One region of the Thioalkalivibrio sp. ARh3 genome, then DNA from elsewhere that is predicted to be linked to it. Evidence: predicted binding sites of a transcription regulator. Region 1 holds the regulator's gene; the other holds the start of a gene.

What was found. The regulator FliA, encoded in region 1, starts transcription of late flagellar genes. The targets are predictions, from matches to a motif close to GCTAAAGTTNNNNNNNNNNCNGCCGATA.
Region 2: flgM (flagellar biosynthesis anti-sigma factor FlgM) is a predicted target of FliA. The motif match lies at 4,297-4,324, and genes of this name have one in related genera.

What each region holds. Positions count from the first base shown of each region.
Region 1 is NZ_KB897949.1:128,607-136,049, reverse strand. It holds gene flhA (flagellar biosynthesis protein FlhA) at 1-36, shown strand, start outside; partial or broken gene flhF (flagellar biosynthesis protein FlhF) at 115-1,186, shown strand; gene C995_RS0107580 (MinD/ParA family protein) at 1,346-2,170, shown strand; gene C995_RS0107575 (RNA polymerase sigma factor FliA) at 2,167-2,928, shown strand; gene cheY (chemotaxis response regulator CheY) at 2,988-3,368, shown strand; gene C995_RS0107565 (protein phosphatase CheZ) at 3,472-4,248, shown strand; gene C995_RS0107560 (chemotaxis protein CheA) at 4,327-6,474, shown strand; gene C995_RS0107555 (chemotaxis response regulator protein-glutamate methylesterase) at 6,477-7,443, shown strand, end outside.
Region 2 is NZ_KB897948.1:319,507-326,949, forward strand. It holds gene C995_RS0106305 (flagellar hook assembly protein FlgD) at 1-182, opposite strand, end outside; gene flgC (flagellar basal body rod protein FlgC) at 197-616, opposite strand; gene flgB (flagellar basal body rod protein FlgB) at 653-1,063, opposite strand; gene C995_RS0106320 (protein-glutamate O-methyltransferase CheR) at 1,233-2,048, opposite strand; gene C995_RS0106325 (chemotaxis protein) at 2,320-3,249, opposite strand; gene flgA (flagellar basal body P-ring formation chaperone FlgA) at 3,493-4,227, shown strand; gene flgM (flagellar biosynthesis anti-sigma factor FlgM) at 4,363-4,677, shown strand; gene C995_RS0106340 (flagella synthesis protein FlgN) at 4,691-5,176, shown strand; gene C995_RS0106345 (flagellar brake protein) at 5,295-6,011, shown strand; tRNA gene C995_RS0106350 (tRNA-Pro) at 6,106-6,182, opposite strand; gene C995_RS0106355 (MerR family transcriptional regulator) at 6,225-6,581, opposite strand; gene C995_RS0106360 (integration host factor subunit alpha) at 6,565-6,864, opposite strand; gene pheT (phenylalanine--tRNA ligase subunit beta) at 6,869-7,443, opposite strand, start outside.

The sequences.
Region 1 (7,443 bases):
GACTCGGCCCGCCAGGCAGCCCCCACGAGTGCCTGAGACGAACAGTAGCGATCGGATCCGCCAGGGCGGAACGGGAGAACAGCGATGAATGTGAGACGGTATCGGGCCCGCGACATGCGCGACGCGATGCGCCAGGTGCGCGAGCAGCAGGGCGAAGATGCGGTAATCCTGTCCAGCCGTCGGGTCGACGGCTGGCTGGAGGTGGTTGCCGCTCTCGAGGATGGCGATGCCGGGGTCTCCGAACGCGAACAGCAGGCCGCCGTGAACGCGGTCCAGGCACCACGCGAGGAGCCGGTGGCCGCGTCGCGCCCGAGCAGCGCCTCGGCCTGGCCCGCGGATCCGGAGCTGGCCGCGATGCGGCAGGAGCTGCGGGATCTGCGCAGCCTGCTTACCCGTCAGCACAGCGACAACGAGGCGGCGCAATGGGCGGCGCGTCATCCGCTGGCGGCGGAGTGCAAGGCGCGCTTGATGGACCGGGGTTTCAGCGAGGCACTGGCGCGCAGCCTGGCGGGCAGCATCCTCGATGACAGTACCGTAGAGCAGGCCTGGGAGCGCCTGCGTGCACGCCTGTCGGGCGCAATTGCCACGCGCCATCCCGATATCCTCGACGAAGGGGGCGTGCTGGCACTGGTGGGGCCTACGGGCGTGGGCAAGACCACCACGCTTGCGCGGATTGCGTTGCGCCAGATCCGCCGCATGGGGCCGGATTCGGTTACGCTGGTCACCCTGGATGCGCAGCGCATTGGTGCGACACGCCAGCTGCAGGCCTTCGCGCAGATGGCAGGGGTGTCACTGCGGGTGCTGCAGGGCGCGCGCGAGTTGCGGGAGATGACCGGGCGAGCCGAGGATGGGCACCTGATTCTGGTCGACACGGCGGGGCAGGCACCTGCGGCGGTGGGCGACGAGTCGCTGTTCGCCGGCTGGCCGGACCGTATCCGGTGCGAGAGCTGGCTGGTCGTCTCCGCGACCACCCAGGCGGCGGCACTGCAAAGGGTGCTGGAGGCGTTCCGGAAGACGGAGCCATCGGCCCTGGTGCTGACCAAACTCGACGAGGCCGAACAATTGGGGGAGACGTTGTCGGTACTGCTCGACCAGCACCTTGGGCTCACGTTTGTCAGCGATGGTCAACGCATCGCGGAAGATTTCCACCGGGTGGAGACGGGGGATCTGACGCGGCGTGCGCTCGGTGAAGAAGAGCGTCCTGCGCGTGGTGCCTCGCGCGATGAACGATGGACTGATCAGACGCTCGCGGAGCTCGCCGGCACGCGCAGCCACGTGGCGTCGGCGCGCGGGACGCCGGATGGCGGGGCCCTGGAAATGATTCATCCAGTGGGGAAGGGACGCTATGCCACGCACTAATCCACCGTTGAAGGTCATCGCCGTTGCTTCCGGAAAGGGCGGTGTCGGCAAGACCAATGTCTCGGTCAACTTGTCCGTCGCACTTGCCCGGCTGGGTCGCGAGGTGATGCTGTTCGATGCCGATCTTGGGCTGGCGAACGCCGATGTGCTGCTCGGGCTGAGACCGGAGCGCACGCTGCATGACCTGGTAACCGGACAGGCGGAAGGGCTGGAGGAGATCCTGGTGGAGGGTCCCGAAGGGATCAAGGTCGTCCCTTCGGCGTCGGGGATCGCCGCGATGGCCAACCTCTCGCAGGTGGAGCACAACGGGCTGATTCATGCATTCAGCGCGTATTCGAAACCGCTGGACGTACTCGTCGTGGACACCGCAGCGGGTTTGCAGGAGTCGGTGACGACCTTCTGCCGGGCCGTCCAGGAGACCCTGGTGGTGGTCTGTGACGAACCGGCGTCGATTACCGATGCGTATGCCCTGATCAAGGTCCTGCACCGGGACCATGGTTTGCGGCGTTTCCGCCTGGTGACGAACATGGTGCAGGACCGAGCCGGAGCCGAGCGCCTGCTGCAAAAGCTCGCGACGGTTTGTGGCAACTATCTGCCGGAGGTCATCCTGGACCTGGCGGGATACATCCCGATGGACCAGAATCTGCGCACGGCCGTCCAGAAGCGGGCGCCGGTGGTGCAGCAGTATCCGGGCAGCCCGGCGGCCAAGGCCTTTACCGAGCTTGCCCGCACGGTCGATCGCTGGCCGGTGGGTCGCGGCGCCGATGGTGGCGTCGGATTCTTTGTCGAACGGATGCTGCAGAGCGCATGATGTCGCCGCGTAATCGACTACCAGGCTACGAAAGCGTCGCCGCGGCCGGCCACGAGCAGCGTGTTGCGGAGCATATCGAGCTGGTGCACCGCATCGCGCACCATCTTATGGCTCGTCTGCCTGCCTCGGTCCAGGTCGATGACCTGATCCAGGCGGGCATGATCGGTCTGCTGGAGGCCGCGCGGCAGTTCGAGGGCGGGCAGGGCGCGACCTTCGCCACCTATGCGGGGATCCGTATCCGCGGCGCGATGATCGATGAGCTGCGGCGCAGCGACTGGACGCCGCGCTCGGTGCATCGCAACAGCCGCAAGATCGCCGAGGCGATCCAGACGGTCGAGGCCCGGGAAGGGCGCGCGGCACGCGGGGTCGAGGTGGCCGAGGAGCTCGGAGTCCCGATCGACGAGTACTACACGATGCTGCAGGACCATGCCGGCGCCCATCTGTTCGCGCTGGACGATCTGGGCGGCACCGACGGCGATGCCGACCGGGTGATCGAGGGGGCGGAGGCCTCGCCCTCGCGGACGATCGAGGCCGGGGAGTTTCGCGAAGAGCTGGCCGCCGCGCTGGGTGATCTGCCCGAGCGTGAACGCCTGGTACTCTCGCTTTATTACATCGAGGAACTCAATCTGCGCGAGATCGGCGCGGTGCTGGGCGTGACCGAGTCGCGCGTCAGCCAGATCCGCAGTCAGGCCGTGATCCGGCTGCGCGCACGTCTGGGTTCCTGGCTCGAAGATGGCGAGGCTTTGCAGTTATTCTGACGGCCACGCTCTAGTACCCACATGCATAATTAATCCCGGAGTGACCTGTGGACAAGGGAATGAAAATTCTCATCGTGGACGACTTCTCCACGATGCGGCGGATCATCAAGAACCTGCTGCGTGATCTCGGCTTCAACAACACGCATGAGGCCGATGACGGCAGCACGGCCCTGCCGATGCTCCAGAACGGCGACTTCGACTTCCTGATCACTGACTGGAATATGCCCAATATGCCGGGCATCGACCTGCTGCGGGCGGTGCGCGCCGACGAGAAGCTGAAGACGATGCCGGTACTGATGGTGACGGCGGAGGCGAAGCGTGATCAGATTGTCGAGGCGGCCGAGGCGGGCGTAAACGGGTACGTGGTAAAGCCTTTTACCGCTGAAACGCTCAAGGAAAAGATCGATAAAATCTTCGAACGCATTGAATCTCAGGGGTAATCGGGGTATGGCAGGCGGGATCCTCGGGCACGAGCAAAGCCTCGGCCAGGGGGGGCAGTCCCGGTCGGTACGTCCGGGATGAGGAGCGAGCAAGGGGCTTTGGATGACAGACCAGGAACAACCGGTGGGGGATCAGCAGCTCGCACGCGCGCGCGAGCTTGTTCAGGTGCTTGAAGCAGGGGATGACGTCACGGCGCGAGCGCTGATTCAGGACCTTGCGCGTCCGTATGATCGCGAACTGTTCGACGAGCTCGGCAAGCTGACGCGTGACCTTCATGAGGCCCTGCAGAGTTTCCGTGGTGATTCGCGACTGGTCGAACTGACCCAGGCGGAGATCCCGGATGCTCGCGAGCGCCTCAATTACGTGGTCACCATGACCGAGAAAGCGGCGCATGAAACCCTGACCGCCATCGAAACGAGCCTCCCGATCGCCGAGTCCTTCAGCCAGCAGGCCGGCGAACTGACCGCCAAATGGACCCGTTTTCGCAACCGCCAGCTGTCGGTGGATGAGTTCCGCGAATTCGCGCGCGATCTGGACGAGTTCTTTGCGCAAGCCAGCCACGACACCGATGAGCTCCGGCGCCTGCTGTCGGAAGTGCTGATGGCGCAGAGCTATCAGGATATAACCGGGCAGGTGATCCGGCGGGTGATACAGCTCGTAACGGATCTCGAGGAGAACCTGGTCTCGCTGATCCGGCTGTCCAGTGGGCGCATGGAAGCGATCGAGGCCGCGGAGAAAACACTGGACGACAACGCCGATCGGCGCGAGGGCGATCGACGCGGTCACGGTCCTGCGGTGCCGAAGACTCAAGATTCCGGCCAGGATGTCGTTGAAGGACAGGACGAGGTGGACGATCTGTTGTCCAGTCTGGGCTTCTAGACAACCGCCGATTCCTGAATCGGCGTCTCCCCTGGACCCACCCTACAACGGCAAGCCTCACCGGAACGGAGAGACCGAATGGCCATCGACCCCAATGACGAAATCCTTCAGGACTTCCTGATCGAGGCCGGGGAACTGCTCGAAGGGCTGAACGAGCAGCTGATCGACCTGGAGCAGAATCCCGATGACCGGGATCTGCTCAACGCGGTATTTCGCAGCTTTCACACCATCAAGGGCGGCGCGGGCTTCCTCAGCCTCGATGCGCTGGTGACGGTCTGCCATCACGCGGAAGACGTGTTCAACCTCCTGCGCAATGGGGAACGCCGCGTTGATGGCCACCTGATGGACACGATGCTCCGGGTGCTGGATACGCTGAACGTGATGTTCGGCGACCTGCGCTCCGGGGTCGATCCGACACCCGCGGAGGCGGACCTGGTCGAAGATCTGCGGAAGATGGCCAACAACGAGGACGTGGCCGACGATTCCGAATCAGAGGCTGCCCCGGCAGCGGACGAATCCCCCGAGCCGGAACCGGCACCCCCCGCCGAGGTGGAAGCCACGGCCATGGCAACGGGTGAAGACGGAGGCGAAGAGTCGGGTCTGGTAGGTGCAGATGACGAGATCACCGATGACGAGTTCGAGGCCCTGCTCGACACGCTGCACGGAGAGGGGGCCCCGCAGGCGGTAGAGGGTGCCGGTGCGGCGGATGTTCCTGGTGGCGAGTCAGGCGCTGACGCGGCGGAGGCCGCGGCCGGGGATGATGGCGACGATCTGATCACCGACGACGAGTTCGAGAACCTGCTGGACGAACTGCAGGCGCGGGGCGGCGGGCCTCCTGCGGTCGAGTCGGTGGCATCATCGGCCGAGACCAGCGAGCCGGCCACGCCCGAGGAGCCGAATGCGGGGCCCGAGCCGGAGCCGGTCGAGGAGGCCAAGCCGGCCGCGACCCCGGAGGCCGCGAAACAACAGTCAAAGCCGGCGCCGGCCGGGGGTGGCTCGCGTCAGGCGCCCCAGAGCGAGACATCGGTACGCGTGAACACCGAGCGCCTGGACGAGATCATGAATCTGGTCGGGGAACTGGTGCTGGTGCGCAATCGCCTCAGCATGTTGCGCAGCCAGCATGTGGATGACGAGCTGGGCAAGGCGATCAGTTCGCTGGCGCTGGTGACCTCCGATCTGCAGACGTCGGTGATGAAGACCCGCATGCAGCCGGTCAACAAGGTCTTTAACCGCTTCCCGCGCGTCATTCGGGACCTGTCGCGCAGCCTCGGCAAGGAGATCGATCTGGAGATCTTCGGCGAGGATACGGACCTCGACAAGAACCTGGTGGAGGCGCTGTCCGATCCGCTGGTGCACCTGGTGCGCAATGCCGTGGACCACGGCATCGAGACCCCCGACGTGCGCGAGAAGGCCGGCAAGCCCCGCAAGGGTACGGTCGTGCTGGGCGCCGCACAGGAGGGCGATCACATCGCGCTGATCATCAAGGACGATGGTGGCGGTATGGATCCCCAGGCCCTGCGGCGCAAGGCCGTCGAGAAGGGCCTGATGGAACCGGCCATGGCGGAAAGGATGACCGACCGCGAGGCCTTCAACGTCATCTTCATGGCGGGCTTCTCCACCAAGACCGAGATCTCGGACGTGTCGGGCCGCGGAGTGGGGATGGACGTCGTCAAGACGAAGATCTCGCAGCTCAATGGCACCATCGAGATTGATTCCGAGGTGGGTGTCGGGACGACACTGCGGGTCAAGCTGCCGCTGACACTGGCGATCCTCCCGGCGCTGATGGTGATCCTCGACGGTCGCCGCTTTGCGATCCCGCTCGCGTCGGTTTCGGAGATCCTCGATCTTGACCTGACACAGACCCACTATGTCGACGATCAGGAGGTCATTGTCGTCAGAAATCAAGCGCTTCCCATACATTACCTCAAGCGGTGGTTGAAGCCGGGGTTCATCCCCGAGGCGAAACCCGACTCGCATGTGGTCGTGGTGCACACCGCCGACCGGAAGGTCGGGCTCGTGGTCGACGATCTCGTGGGCCAGGAAGAGGTGGTGATCAAGCCGCTGGGGCAGAATCTGCAAGGCGTGAAGGGGCTGGCAGGGGCCACCATCACAGGCGATGGCGGGATCGCCCTGATCCTGGATGTCGGGGATCTGGTCGGTCTGCTGACCCACAAGATCCCGTCGGCGGGTCGTACCCGGCGACCCGCGCAAACGGTTGAGGGCTAGGGATGCCGGTAAAGGTACTGGTGGTGGACGACTCCGGGTTTTTCCGCCGCCGCATCAGCGAGATTCTGGATGCCGACGCAGGGATCGAGGTCGTCGGTAGCGCGGAAAACGGCGAGGAGGCGATTCGCAAGGTCAAGGAACTGGACCCGGATGTCGTGACCATGGACATCGAGATGCCCGTGATGGATGGCATCACGGCCGTTCGGCGGATTATGGCGGAGAGCCCGCGGCCGGTACTGATGTTCTCGAGCCTGACCACCGAGGGGGCTCAGGCGACGCTGGATGCACTGGAAGCCGGGGCGGTGGACTTTCTGCCGAAACGCTTCAGCGATATCGCGTCCGACGAGGACAGCGCGCGCATGCTGCTGCGTCGGCGGGTGCGCAGCCTTTCGCGCAGCCGTGCCCGCTCGGTGAGCCAGCCCGGGAGTGCGCGACCGGCGGTCGAGGCACGCCCGTCCGCGCGTCGCGAAGAGTCCGATCGCAAGGCGGCCGAGGTACAGCGACAGGCACCGCCGGTCAGTCGGCCGGCGGTGCCGCTGCGCCAGGTTCGAGCGGTCTTGATTGGGACGTCCACCGGGGGACCAGTGGCCTTGCAGGAGGTACTCAAGGCCCTGCCCGCCAACTTCCCGCAGCCCATCTTGCTGGTTCAGCACATGCCCGCGAGCTTTACGCCGGCCTTCGCGGAGCGTCTGGACGCGATGTGCCAGATCCGCGTCAAGCAGGCGCAGGATGGGGATGTGATGCGCCCGGGAGTGGCCCTGCTGGCTCCCGGTGGCATGCAGACGACCCTGGAGCGCGGCAGCCAGACGACCGTACGGGTTGCCGAGAGTCCGCTGGGCACGATCTACAAGCCCAGTGTGGATGCGGCGTTCAGTTCGGCGGTGGAGGCCCTGCGCGGGCAGGTACTGGCCGTGGTGCTGACCGGGATGGGTGCGGATGGGCGTGAAGGTGCGCGCGCACTGAAAGGCG
Region 2 (7,443 bases), on a different contig from region 1:
AACTGCGCCATCTGGCCGATGAATTCGCCGTTCTCCATCGGTTCGAACGGATCCTGGTTCTGCAGCTGGGTCGTCATCAGCTTGAGGAAGTCGGACTGCCCCAGGCGGTCATCGGCCCCCTCGTCCTTCTGGGGACGAGACAGCCCCAGGCGGTCCAGCATGTCGGGTGAAATCTGTGTCATGTACGAACTCCGCTTTAGCCCTGGCCGATCTGCAGCGTGCGCTGCAGCAGCTGGCGCGAGGTCTCCATTACCTCGACGTTCGCTTCATAGTTGCGCGAGGCCGACATCATGTTGGCCATCTCCTCGACGACGCTGATCGCGGGCCGGAAGATGTAGCCATCTTCGTTGGCCTGCGGGTGGTTCGGTTCGTAGTGCGGCTGCGGCGGCGCCTGCGATTCGTCAATGCCCGCCACCCGCACGCCGTTGGAGGCACCATTCGGGTCGGCCTGATTCATCACCGTCTGGAACAGCACCTGCTTCGACCGGTAGGCCTCGTCGGGGCTGCTCGCCACGGTATTGGCATTGGCGAGATTCGACGCGACGGTGTTCAGTCGCACCGACTGCGCGCTCAGCGCCGAGGCCGAGGTGTTGAACAGCTTGAACAGATCACTCACGAAATCACTCTCCCGTAGCCATCAACGACGGCCCTACTAGCGCTCGCCCCGCAGGGCATCACGGATGCCGGAAACCCGGCGGTTCAGGAACTCGAGGCTGCTCTGGTACTGCAGGGAGTTTTCGGCAAAGGCCGCGCGCTCGAGTTGCGGGTCCACGGTGTTGCCATCCAGCGACGGCTGCGACGGCACGCGATAAAGCGTCTCCATCGATCCGTTGGCACTACCCGCACCGCCGGAGCCGATGTGGCCCTGATGCGTGCTCGCCATCGGCATGTTGCCGCCCTCGCCGGCAGCCGCCTGCAGCACCGAGCGAAAGTCGATATCGCGCGCCTTGTAGTTCGGCGTATCGGAATTCGCGATATTCGAGGCCAGCAGCTCCATCCGCTTCGCACGGACGTTCACCGCCTCCGGCAGGATGCCCATCGCCTTGTCGAGAGAAAGACTCATCCGTCGTACCCCGTCCGCCTGTGGCGCACTTCAGGTTCCTCGGGACGAAACCGCTTCGCCCCGCACGACAGGGACGAAGCAATTGGTGTGCCACTATGGGCTGATGGATGTCTGGAGAGGGGTGCCGCGGTCGTGGGGGACGACCGGGTGGCGCAGCGCCAAAGGCGCGTCAGCCCTTCAGGCGAAGGACCGAGCCGTACTCGGTGCGCACCGTTTCGAAGGCCTGGGTGTAGGGGCCCGCGGTCTCGGAAGCGCCAAGAAACAGATAGCCACCGGGATTCATCTGGCGGGCGATTCCGTCAAGAACCTGGCGCTTGGTCTCGGCGGAGAAGTAGATCAACACGTTGCGGCAGAACACGATGTCGAACTTTCCCAGGGCCGCGTAGCTGTCGATCAGGTTGAGTTTCTGGAAACGGCAGCGGCGCTGGATCTCCGGACGTACGCGGTGCCCATCGGCCACGGTCTCGAAAAAGCGGGCGCGGCGCGCTTCGCTCAGGCCGCGCACGATGCTCAGCCCGTCGTAGACCGCGCGCCGGGCATCGTCCAGGATCTTCTCCGACAGGTCCGTACCCACGATCGACACCGGCACCACCCGCCTGGGCCTCGACTCTTCCCACTCGGACACCACCATGGAGATGCTGTAGGCCTCCTGCCCGCTGGAGCAGCCGGCCGACCAGACCTTGATCCCCGCGCCCTTCTCCGCGCGCTCCGGGAGCAGCACATGACGCAGGATCTCGAACGGGAAACCATCGCGGAACCAGGAGGTTTCGTTCGTCGTCATCGCGTCGATCACCCGCGTGCGCAGGCGCGGGTTTGGGGCCTGGCGCATCGCGTGCAGGAGCTCCGGGACGCTCTTGTAGCCGAACTCGTCCAGCAGCCGCGAAAGACGGCTCGACACGAGATACTGACGGCTGTCGCCCAGCACCAAGCCACAGCACTCGGAGAGGAAACGCGAGAACTCCTCGTAGTCGCGCGAATCGATCACGAAGTCATCCCTGAAGCTCGGAGATACGGACGAACAGGCACGTTGATGACGAATCCTTGACAGCGGGGCCCAAGAATCCAACCGGGGCACGACCGCCCCCTGCTGGACGGGTGCAGTATACGTGCAACCGCGCGCCCGCTGACAGCATCACACCAGGTAATGGAGGCGGCGCGCGATGGCCGCCGGCGCTCACACGGCCGGCAATCCCCTTCCGCCCCCATGCCACAACGCTTGAATCTGCCGATTGACACAGGCCGCGGGGACACCGGTTTCAATCCTTGCGGGTCTGCTCAAGCACGGCTTCGGCCAGCTCATCGGGATTGAACTTGGACAGGAACGCATCCGCCCCTGCCCGCTTGACCATATCGGTATTGAACTCCCCGCTCAGAGAGGAGTGGAGCAACACCCTCAGGTCCTTCAGCCGGTCGTTCGTCCGAATCCGGGCCGTCAGGGTATAGCCATCCATCCGCGGCATCTCGATGTCCGAGATGACCATCTCCACCACATCGCCCACATTGCCGGCCTCGGCCTGCTCTTCAAGATAGTCCAGTGCCTCGCGACCATCCTTGAAGACCAGGTATTCCCAGCCAAGACCCTTGATGGCACCCTCGATCTGCTTGCGGGCGACCAGCGAGTCATCGACGATCACGATCTTGCGCTTCCCGATCCGCTCGCGCTCTTCGTCGGCCTCCGCGCGCACCGCGTCGGACACGTTAATGGGCAACGGATTGACGATCGACAGCACCCGTTCGACATCGATGATCTCGACCAGCTTGTCGTCGATCTCGGTCACGGCGACCAGGAAGGACTCGCGCCCGGTCCCCCGTGGTGGCGACTTTACGTCTTCCCAGTTGACGTTGACGATCCGGTCCACGGCCGAGACCCAGAAGCCCTGCACCGACCGGTTGAATTCGGTCACCACCACCTTGTGGTCGTCCGTTTCGCCCACGGCCGTGCGCAGCCCCATCGCGCGTGCAAGGTCAATGATGGGGACCGTCCCGCCTCGCAGGGTGGCCACACCCCGCACGACGCTCAGTGAACCGGGAATCTGCCGCAACGGTGGTGAAGGGATGACCTCGCGCACCTTGAACACGTTGATCCCGAAGGTCTGCGAGCTCCCCAGATGAAACAGGAGCAGCTCCATACGGTTCTGCCCCACCAGCTGGGTCCGTTGATTCACATCGTCAATGAATTGACTCATTGCCCTGCACTCCCCCTTCGCCCGGCGACTCGCCACCTCGACCCGCCGGACCCAGTGTGCACCCCCAGGACCGGCGCTGTCATGCCACAAACCGCCGCTGTATGCCGATTGCATGCGTTATTGACCCGGTAACGGCCACGCCCCGCCACTCTTGAGGATGCAACACTAACCGTCTGGCATGTTTTCTGCTTGTGTCTGCCCGAAAACCTCTCGATTATCGACGAGCCGGCGCGCACGCAGACCATGAATGAGCCATTTCTCCAACCCGTTGTTCGCTCCCGGTGGCTCGCGGCCGCGGCAGGGATCTTTCTGGCCCTGGGATCCATCCCCGCTCAGGCGGAGATCGAGGCGGTGGAGAACATCCGTCTGGCGGCCGAACGTTTCATCCATGACGAGCTCGACATCACACCGGGGGACGAAGCGGTGGAGGTCCAGATCGGTCGTCTGGACAATCGCCTGCGTCTCGCGCGCTGCAGCAAGGCCCTGGAGACGCAGTTCCCGCCCGGCGGACGTCGCGACGGCAATACAGCGGTCCAGGTGCAGTGCGAAGCACCCGTGAGCTGGTCGATCTATGTGCCGGTTACCGTCGAGCGCTATGCCGAAGTCCTGGTCGCGAACCGCAACCTGCGACGCCAGCACACGATCCTGCCGGGCGACCTGCGCACCAAGCGCATACAGACCTCGCGGCACGCCGGCAGCTATTTCGAGGACAAGGGTGAACTGGTGGGGCTTCAGACCCGACGCAACATCCGCCCGGGACAGATCCTCGGCCAGCAACACGTGACCCAGCGCGAGGTGGTCAGCCGCGGCCAGCGCGTCACCATACTGGCCGAGAACGGTTCGGTGGCGATCCGCATGCAGGGCGAGGCGCTGGAGAATGGCGTCCTCGGCGACCGCATCCGCGTGAAGAACAGCTCGTCGGGGCGCATCGTGGAAGGAGAGGTCCTGGAGTCCGGACATGTCCGCGTGGCCCTGTAGAATGGCGGAACATCGCCATGGATCGCCGCCACGAACTGTGAAGCGATTCGAAAATTCATACCTCAAGGGGCTACAGTTTCAGCCGGTGCTGCCGTAAACCTCTGCAGTAGAATTGCAAAAACAGGAAACCGAACCATGGATATCAAAGGCCCGAACAACCCCGGCCTGCGCCCGGACGGCAACACCTCGAGCGTAAAGGGCCGAGACGAGACCTCCCGGCCCGACGCAGGCGCCCAGGGCAACTCCTCGGCGCCGATACGCCAGGACGACTCCGTCACCCTGACCGGTGCGGCGCAGGCGATGAACGCCGCCTCCGGGGCCGCCAGCAACGCCCCGTTCGACGAGGCGCGGGTCGCCGAGTTGCGCGAAGCCATCTCCAACGGCGAGTACCCGGTGGACAACGAACAGCTGGCCGATCGCATGATCGAGCTGGAAAGCCTGTTGCGCTAATCGAGACCCGACAATGTCGCCCGAACAGCGCCACGCCTTTCTCCGCTCGCTGGAGGCCTCGATCCGACTGAGCCATCAGATGGAGGACATCCTGCTGCAGGAGACCCGCGCCGTGGAATCGCGCGCCCCCGAGACCCTGCGCGAGGTCGTGGCCCAGAAGCAGACGCTCCTGCAGGAGCTGGAGACCGAGAGCCGGCGACAGCGCGAAACCATCGAGGCCGCCGGTGAAACCTACACGCCCGAGGGACTCGCGCGGCTGTTCAGCCGGCTCGAGAGCGGCGCCGAGCTGGAGGACCACTGGCAGGCGCTGCGCCGTTCGGTGGAGCGCTGCAATACCCTCAACCAGGGCAACGCCCGACTCATCGATCGCGACCGGCGGCGCGTGGAGATGTCCATTCAGATCCTGCGCGGCGAGGAACCCGGACCGGCCCCCACCTATGACCCCTACGGCCGCACCCAGTCCGGCAGTCGCACTGGCCGGCGCATCACCCGCGCATGACCCGCGCGCATCCTCCGCGCGCCCCTTTCACTCCTCTCCCGCGCAAACGCGGGGCTGGCATTCCGGACAGCCGGGCAGTACCGTGCGGCTTGGCCCAATAACGACCACAACGCCACGCATGGACGAGACCGACTACACTGTCGACCGGCCGGAACGGATTGCCGGCATCCTCAAGGACCTGGACCACAAACTCACCCTCGTCAACGTCCGTCTCGACGACGACGGCCCGCTGTACAACTCCGCCCTGATCCGGCTTGATTCCGAGGGCCGCGAACTCTTCCTCGACGAACTCACGCCCGTTGAGGCCAATCGCCACGTCGAGATGGGCACCCGGATGCGGGTCTTCGCCAGCCTGCGCGGGGTCGCCGTGCGCTTTTCCACCGTCGTCTCGCGCACCGAGCGCGAGGACGCCGGGGTGCTCTACGTCTGCCCCTACCCCGAGACCCTGCAATATCTCCAGCGACGCGAGACCTTTCGCGTACATATCCCGATTAGTCAGCGCCCGCGCGTGGAATTGCAGTACGGCGAATGGGAAGAGCCCGGTATCGGCGATCTCGCCGACCTCTCGGCCGAGGGCATGTGCGTGGAGGTCCCACAGGAGTGGGTTGAGGCCCTCGAGATCGGGACCCCGATGCGCTTCGAGAACCTGCTGCTGCCGGATGTAGGGGAGCGCCTCGGCGGCGACCTGCGCCTGGCGAACCGCCGCCGCAGCCCGCGCGACGGGCATGTGTATGCAGGCTTTCAGATCACCGGGATGAACCAGTGGCTGGAACGGCAGCTCAACATTGCCCTGCTCCACTACCAGCGCGAGGCGCGACGACGGTCGATGGAGTAACAGCCCGGCCCCTCCATCTCAGCCCGGACACAAAAAAGGCCGCTCGATGCGGCCTTTTTATTTACCTGAAGAATAACCTTCAAGTGCTTGAATTTGGTCGGGACGGCAGGATTTGAACCTGCGACCCTCTGCACCCCATGCAGATGCGCTACCAGACTGCGCTACGCCCCGAAGCCGCGAATCATATCCGATTCCCCGCGCCCACGAAAGGCATCAGGCCCGTAGCACGCGCAGAACCGATTCCAGTTCCGAGATCGTATCCTGGATAATCTGGCGCGCCTGCTGGTGATCGCCCTTCGCCTCGTCGCCCGAGAGCTTCTGTCGTGCACCATTGATCGTATAGCCCTCTTCGTACAGCAGAGCCCGAATCTGGCGAATGAGGATCACGTCCTGGCGCTGGTAGTAGCGCCGATTGCCCCGCCGCTTGACCGGCTCGAGCATCGGGAATTCCTGTTCCCAGTAGCGCAGCACATGGGGCTTCACCTGACACAGCTCGGCCACCTCGCCAATGGTGAAGTAGCGTTTGCCCGGGATCGCGGGCAGTTCCTGGTGGTTACTCGCTTCCAGCATAGCTTTCGACCCTCTCGCGCAGCTTCTGGCCCGGGCGGAAGGTGACCACGCGGCGCGCGGAGACCGGGATCTCCTCGCCGGTCTTCGGATTGCGACCGGGGCGCTGGTTCTTGTCGCGGAGGATGAAGTTGCCGAAGCCCGAGAGCTTCACACCCTCGCCTTCTTCCAGCGACTGGCGCATCTCCTCGAAGAACATCTCGACGAATTCCTTGGCCTCACGCTTGTTGAGACCCAGTTCTTCGTTCAGCGTGGCGGCGAGATCCGCCTTCGTCACTGCTGCCATGGAATCACTGCCTCAGGGTTGCCTGGAAGCGAGCGTGGAGATGCTCGACGACCTTGTCGGTGACGCTTGCCACGTCCTGTTCGCCTAGGGTGCGATCAAAAGCCCGCAAAATCAAGCCCAAAGCGAGGCTCTTCTCGTCCGGATTCAACCCCTTGCCTCGGTAGACATCGAACATTCGGACATCCTGCACCAGATCCAGCTCCAGTTCCTCGATAGCACTCAGCACATCGCCGGCCGGAACGGTCTCCTTTACCACAAGGGCCAGATCCCGACGGATCGAGGGATACGGTGACAACGGCGCGAACTGCGCAACCGGTGCGCGCAGGATCGCCCGGGCATCGAGATCGAACAGATATACCGGCTCCACATCGAACTGCTTGCACAGGGCCGGGTGCAGACGCCCCACCCAGCCGATCGGGCGATCACCCTTCAGAATCCGGGCGGACTGCCCGTCGTGGAGCGCCGGATGCTTCTGGGCACGAAAGCCCAGCGGTGCATCCACGGAGGCACAAAGCGCCTCGACCACCCCCTTGGCATCGAAGAAATCGACCCGGCGCGACGGGGCCTCCCAGTGCTCCG